Regions from separate parts of the Paenibacillus sp. JT22N15 genome, predicted to be linked through region 2. Evidence: riboswitches for the same ligand, from Rfam matches in the RefSeq annotation. Region 2 holds a riboswitch; the other holds the start of a gene.

Region 1 (3,415 bases), on a different contig from region 2:
TATTTGCAGCAGCAAAGCGCCTTTCTGTCTGGTCGGCATGACCAGGAGGGAAAGGCGCTTTTTATTTTGCTGCTAATATATGTACAGGTGTGAAAATTCCATAGGCCAAGCTTCCGTTCTGGGCGCACAGGAATAAAATGAGGGGAAACGAAAAGCGCAAAGGAGGTTCGCCAAAATGAGAAAGAGGTTCCTTCGTCTAATATTTATCGTAGTCCTGTTTATTGGAATAAGCCTCTGGAGTTCCGCATCGCTATCCGTGTCCGCAGCAGATGTCTGTACTCCTGCAAATAATGAGCAGCAGACGAATGCTGCCGCCTCATCGCCAACCGACTCCCCCTGTAATGAACATGCGGGTCATGAGGCTCCAGATCCGGCTGCAACCGCTCCCGGGGATCAGTTGACCGATGAGCAGGCCGGGTGGCTGCTTACAGGTGTCATTGCTTTATTTCTCATTATCGTCGTCATATGGCGCCAGCATGCTTTCAAGTCGAAGCGTTAGCTGCCAAAGGAGTGGCGCAGCTTAATGATAGGGCTGCATCGTTATGCCGCAGACGCGAACAATAGCCAGCGTGCATTTTAGCTATCTGCGGCCTCATGTTTTATTTTTCTATTAAATGATGGACAAGCTTAATGATAAGACGAAATGCAACCGTTTGGACGCATCTGCCGTATAAGTAATGCTCTGTGTAAGACAGGCGGAAAGGAAGAGATTAAACATGGCCATTCGTTCAGGAAAAAGCATACTTTTAATCATTGGAATGTTATTATTAGGAGGATGCTCGTTATTTGAGGAAGCCAAGCAGACGGTCAATTCCGTATCAAACTCGGCCGAATATGTGACGGGAGCAGCAACGTACATGCAGACGCTGACAAATTTCAGCGAGCAGGCGACGCAGCTTGCGGAGCAAGCCGTAAATGATGCGAGTGCACGCGCTGATTATAAAGAACAGCTGGTAGCTGTGCAGGAGTCCATCAAGCAGTTTGGCGAGCTGCACGCGCCGGATTTTGCCAAGGACGTCCATCAGTCCGTGGTCGATTATAATTTGAAGCTGCAGGAAAGCATTGATGCGGTGCTGAAGCAGATCGAAGACGGCAAAGCATTGATTGACGCAACGGAAATTCCAAATACGATTAACAAAATCAACGAGCTGTTAAATCAAGTGAATCAACTTCAGCAGCTGGTATCGTAACGGTAAAGAGAGGAAGAGTGGAAGATGAAAGTAAATATTTTGCATGCTAGCATGACGAACTCCAAGGAATCCGGTTTCGTAGGCAAGGTTCATTTTGAAGTAGAGGGCCAGACGAACCAATACGAAATTACCCTTCATAGCCGCAAGGCGACAGAGTGGGGCTACGGTTTGTTTTTTCTGAATGAATCGGGCAAGGAAGAAGATCTTTTGGCGGTTGAGGATGAGCTGGAAGAGGACGATGAACTGTTTGATTCCCTCGTGAATGCAGCTTGGGAAACGCTTGAGAAGAAATAAATAGCTCCGGTAAAAAATAGAGCTGGTGTCAGCCTGGACATGCTGTCCGTGCTTGCGCCGGCTCTATTTGCGCCAAGGCTGATGGCATAAACGCACTTGTCGATCATACAATCTAATGTTATCATTAAGATTACAATTTAATAGGAAGGGAATAAGTGTCAGCAGGCGCCAAAGCGCCCAAGTTGACTTAATAGGGAAGTCGGTGAGAGACCGGCGCGGACCCGCCACTGTATGAAGCGTCCTAACGCTTCAAAGCCAGGAGACCTGCTTATTTCAACGACACTGTAAACCTACGTGGATATTAGGAAGGTGTTAGAGATTGGATGGCCCTTCGCTGTCTGCGTTTAACAAGGACATTGGTCTTTTCAAGCATTTCTAACACATATCGTTAGAGGTGCTTTTTTTGTTGGATAGAAATTGTAAATTGCTACATAGAAGGAGTTGGGCATCAATGAGTGAAGCAGGCGTCGGCAAGCTGTTAATTATCGGATTCGGCCCAGGGAGCTTCGAGCATATTACGAAACGCGCCCGTGAAGCGATTCAGGAGAGCGATATTGTCATCGGCTACAACACGTATGTCGACTTGATTCGGGAGCTAATCAGCGATCAGGCGATTGTGCGTACGGGGATGACAGAGGAGGTCAGCCGGGCGCAGGAAGCGGTGCGCCAAGCGGAGAACGGCAAGAAGGTAGCCGTTATATCAAGCGGCGATGCGGGCGTATACGGCATGGCAGGACTCGTGTATGAGGTGCTGATTGAGAAAGGCTGGAAGCGTAATGGCGGGGTAGAGGTTGAAGTGATTCCCGGCATTTCTGCCATTAACTCGACAGCATCCCTGCTTGGCGCGCCGATAATGCATGATGCTTGCACGATCAGCCTGAGCGATCATTTGACGCCTTGGGAGCTGATTGCGCGCAGGGTAGAAGCGGCCGGACAAGCGGATTTCGTCATTGCGCTTTATAACCCGCGCAGCGGCAGAAGAACGCGGCAAATCGTGGAGACTCAGCGGATTTTGCTCAAATACCGCTCGCCAGATACGCCGGTAGGCATTGTGAAAAGCGCGTACCGCGACCGTGAAGACATTGTCGTGACGACGCTTGCCCGTATGCTTGACCATGATATCGGCATGCTGACAACAGTCGTCATCGGCAACTCGACGACCGTCAATTATGACGGGCTAATGATTACGCCGCGCGGCTATCAGCGCAAATATACGCTTGGCGAAGGCGCGCAGCCTTTGAAGCCCCACCAGCGTCTGCAAGAGAAGAATGAGCCGTGGGCGCTTCATACGGCAGGAATGCCTGAGCTTCCAGCGGACGGGGGCTATCGTGCGGATGAATATGACGCGACGGACCAGCTGCTCGAGCGGGAGGAGCCGCAGGCGGTTGCGCCAGATGAACCGAGAAATGATAATGGACAGGGCGGCGGAATGGCGGTTGCAGTAGCCCCCCCGGTTGCGCCCGTGAAGCCGACCCCAGCCCCAATAAATACAGCCGTTTCAATGAGGGCAGAGGCTGCCCCGGCACCTGCAGTATCGCCTCTGCATTTGGCGATGGAAGCGGTTCTCCTGAATGATCGCAGCAAGGGGATCGAGCCTAGTGCGGCGTTTGGCGCAGTATCGAGCCCTATGCCTGTGTTTGCGCAGCAATCGGTACTTGAGTTTGCCGTAAGCCCAGGTGTCGCGACAAAAAACTTCACGCCCCAGCAGCTCGTAGCATTGGCGCAGGCTGTTGGCGAGAAGGGTTCGATTGAATATACGCCGCATCATCATTTGCTGGTGCGGATTCCAACATCGGACCCGGACAGTGTGACGGCGAAGCTGCGCGCGGATGGGCTCAGCCTAGCTCCAATCGGTGATGTACTGCAATTGAAGGCTTGCGATTTTTGCAATCTGGAGAAGGCGGAATCGGTGCCTTATGCCGATGAGCTGC
Region 2 (3,415 bases):
GCGACAGCCGTTTCACCTTGTGCCTATTTGTGAGCGAATGGTTGGATTTTGCGCTTATTCCGTTATCGGGAACCAGCCTGGCGCATGCGTAATCGCTCCCCATAAGCCATTCGGGATGACGAGGCGCTCCTGATCTTGCTTGGATAGCGTAGTCACAATATCCTGCTCGTTGCCTTGCTTGATTTTCTCCGTCCAATCCGGGTCCATAATGAGCTCGCGGCCAAGGGCGATAAACGGCACGCCGGAGTTTTTCGCCTCAAGCGCTTCTTCTGCGGTTGTGATGCTGCCGACACCGATGAACGGAATGTGCTCGCTGTATTTTTCGACGAACCATGCCATGCGGCTTTGCGAATCCTGCTCGCCTCTGCGCGGCTTCGACCAGAAATCTTGAAGCGACACATGCAAATAATCCAGCTTCATCTCGATTAGAGCGTTAACCAGATGGTACGAATGCTCCATCGTTAATCCTTCTTCTTCCGGCTCCTCCGGCGAGAAGCGATAGCCTACAAGAAACGGCTGCGGCGCCATAGCGGCTGCCTTCTTAACAGCTTCAACGACGTAGAGCGGGAACGCCATACGTTTATGAACAGAGCCGCCCCAGTCGTCGGTACGCACATTGGAAGCCGGGGAGTAAAATTGCTGCAGCAGGTAGCCGTTGGCACCGTGAATTTCAACGCCGTCAAAACCAGCCTCAATCGCGCGGCGTGTCGCTTCGCCAAAGTCGGCGATAATCGACTTGATTTCCTCCTCGTTCAGCTCGCGTGGCACAATTCCGCCCTCCTGCTGGGCAATGCTGCTGGCACTCACCAAATCATCATTTGGCACTAGGCCAGGGAAGCATGATCTTCCGCCATGGAAAATTTGCAAAATCGCTTTCGCACCTTGGCTTTTAATAGCATCGGCCAGACGCTTGAGGCTTGGAATCATTGCGTCCGTATCCGCGCCAAATTCGCCGGGGAAGCCTTTGCCGTTGCGGCTCACGTAGACGCACGCTGTAACGACGATGCCGGGCCCAGCACTGCGGCGGCTGTAGTAGGCAAGCTCTTCATCAGGCACTGTGCCGTCCGGATTGGACGAGCAGGTTGTCATGGGCGCCATGACAATTCGATTATGTACAGACATGCCGCTCGCGAAAGTGAATGGTTCAAATAAAGGCTGAAATTGTGGTTTCATCAGTAGTTCCCTCCAGTTACGAAATGCTATGTGCTTTATTTTATATCAGATAATTACGAAAGGAAAGTGGAGTGGAAAGGTTGCTTAAATGAAAGGGCTGGTATATAATCAACCAGATTTGCAAACAACTGAAAAATTGTGGGAATAAGGTGCAACAGCTGCGGCTGGAGCTTAAAAGGGAAGTTCGGTGCAAAACCGACGCGGTCCCGCCACTGTTACGGATTAGCTGAAGCTACAAGGCCACTGATCTCGCTTAGCGGGATTGGGAAGGCAGCTTCCAGTACAATTTCCGGTAGCCAGGAGACCTGCCTGTTCTGACAACACTGCTGTAACCTACGGAGGATAGGGAAGTGTTAGCGCGCATGCTTATTTGCTATGATGGAAAATAACAATAACAGGCAGCTCTATCTTTCCTATGACTGGAGGTAGAGCTGTCTTTTTTTGCGGATTTTTGCAGGAAGATGATTTTGCTAGAGGGAGAGGAAATAGAGAAGATGAAACGTACACAAATGGCAAAAAACAAAAAAACAATAGGTGTTTTATTTAGCCTATGCTTGCTGCTGGCTCTAATGGGGTGCAGTGGCGTTAACGGTTCCAATGAATCAGGCAGCAATAATGAGCTGTCGCAGCAGTCTGCTGCTCCGTCCGCCTCTACAGCAGCTGCTTCTGAAGAAATCGTGCTGGCTGCGCCGCGGGATTTAGCACCGGGACCGCAGGATGCTTATTACACGAGCACCATTCTGTATGTATGGGAGCCGTTGATTTCCGCTTCCGAGGATGGAAAGCCTGCTCCAAAGCTGGCGGAAGCGTGGGAAATGTCTGCTGATGCCAAGGAATGGACCTTCATGCTGCGCAAAGGCGTCACCTTCCATGATGGCGCGCCATTCAACGCGGACGCGGTACTTGCAAATTTTGCCCGTTACAAGCAAGTGAGCCCGAAAAGCTCGCCATTCTATACGCTCGACATCAACAATTCATACCCAAGCCTTCAGGAAGTCGTGAAGGTTGATGATAGCACGATTAAGCTTGTTTTCGACAATCCGCAGCCGACGCTGCTGTATTCGATGATCAACTTTTCAAGCCCGATGTACAGCCCGAATAATTTTGACGAAAGTGGCGACTTTAACGGCCTGCCGCAAGGGACAGGCCCTTTCAAGCTTGTGCAGCATGAGAAGGATCAATTTTCACTGCTAGAGGCTTACGACGGTTATTATGGCGAAAAAGCAAAAGCCCAAAAAATCCGCGTCCGCGTCATACCGGACCCTGATACAAGGCTTGCTGCCTTGAAATCTGGCGAGATTTTGGGCGTCATGGATTTGGGCGCTATTCCTCCTGCCCTTGCCGAGGAGCTGCTGAAGGATGAACGCTTTGCTGTATCGACGGCAAAATCGACGATTTCCCATTACCTGCATCCGAACGGTGCCAAAGCGCCATTCAATGATGTGAAAATGCGTCAGGCGCTGAGCCTGATGATTGACCGCGAGCAGCTGGTGAAGGAGCTGTATTTGGGCTATCCGACCGCTACGGCGAACATTTTGAATGCGACATCGCCGTTTTATAAGGACATTCCTGTCGTCCATGATTCAGAAAAGGCAATCGCCCTGGCGCATGAGGTGCTTGGGGACAGCAGGCAGGCGGTTACGCTAATTGTGCCTACCTATGGACTCGATCGTTATCCGTATAAAGCGCAAGCCGAGCTGCTTCAGGCTGTGCTTCAAGAGCTGCAGCTGGACGTGACGATTCAAATATTGGATGGTGCGGCATACAAGGAAGCACAGGCACAAGGAAACTTCGATCTGGCACTGGCCATTCAGGGGCTGCCGAATGGCGATCCTTATTCGATTTTGAACAATTATATGGCGAGCGAAGGCTCAAGCAATATCAGTTATACGCTCGGTTACAGCAATGCCCGTGTGGATGAGCTGTTAAAGCAGGTGAAGACGACGCTGGATATGGATGACCGCGCTGCGATTTATAACGAGCTGCAGGATATTGCAGCCGAGGAATTGCCGACGATTCCGCTGTTTAATGATGCGAGCTTAATTGCGTACAGCAAAGAAATTACCGGATACGGTGCACTTGTGTATGGTACAACGCTGCCGCAGCTGGAGCGGGTGCAATAAGATGGCCTATTTCATTCGGAGGTTGGCGGCGGCGGTTCCCGTCCTGATTGGCATTACGTTTATAGCCTTTGCCTTAAGCGTCGCTTCTCCGGGTGACCCGGCTGTCGAGCTGCTCAGCA

What was found. Region 2 has a riboswitch for cobalamin ahead of AC50X8_RS17630 (ABC transporter substrate-binding protein). Riboswitches for the same ligand answer to the same signal wherever they lie in the genome.
Region 1: linked by a shared signal. The riboswitch ahead of cobJ (precorrin-3B C(17)-methyltransferase) and the one ahead of AC50X8_RS17630 (ABC transporter substrate-binding protein) in region 2 are both predicted to bind cobalamin.

The regions. Positions count from the first base shown of each region.
Region 1 is NZ_JBXENV010000030.1:12,790-16,204, forward strand. It holds gene AC50X8_RS32110 (hypothetical protein) at 176-499, shown strand; gene AC50X8_RS32115 (DUF6376 family protein) at 759-1,190, shown strand; gene AC50X8_RS32120 (hypothetical protein) at 1,215-1,484, shown strand; cobalamin riboswitch at 1,621-1,770, shown strand; gene cobJ (precorrin-3B C(17)-methyltransferase) at 1,936-3,415, shown strand, end outside.
Region 2 is NZ_JBXENV010000008.1:224,704-228,118, forward strand. It holds gene AC50X8_RS17625 (NADH-dependent flavin oxidoreductase) at 55-1,173, opposite strand; cobalamin riboswitch at 1,303-1,500, shown strand; gene AC50X8_RS17630 (ABC transporter substrate-binding protein) at 1,668-3,296, shown strand; gene nikB (nickel ABC transporter permease) at 3,298-3,415, shown strand, end outside.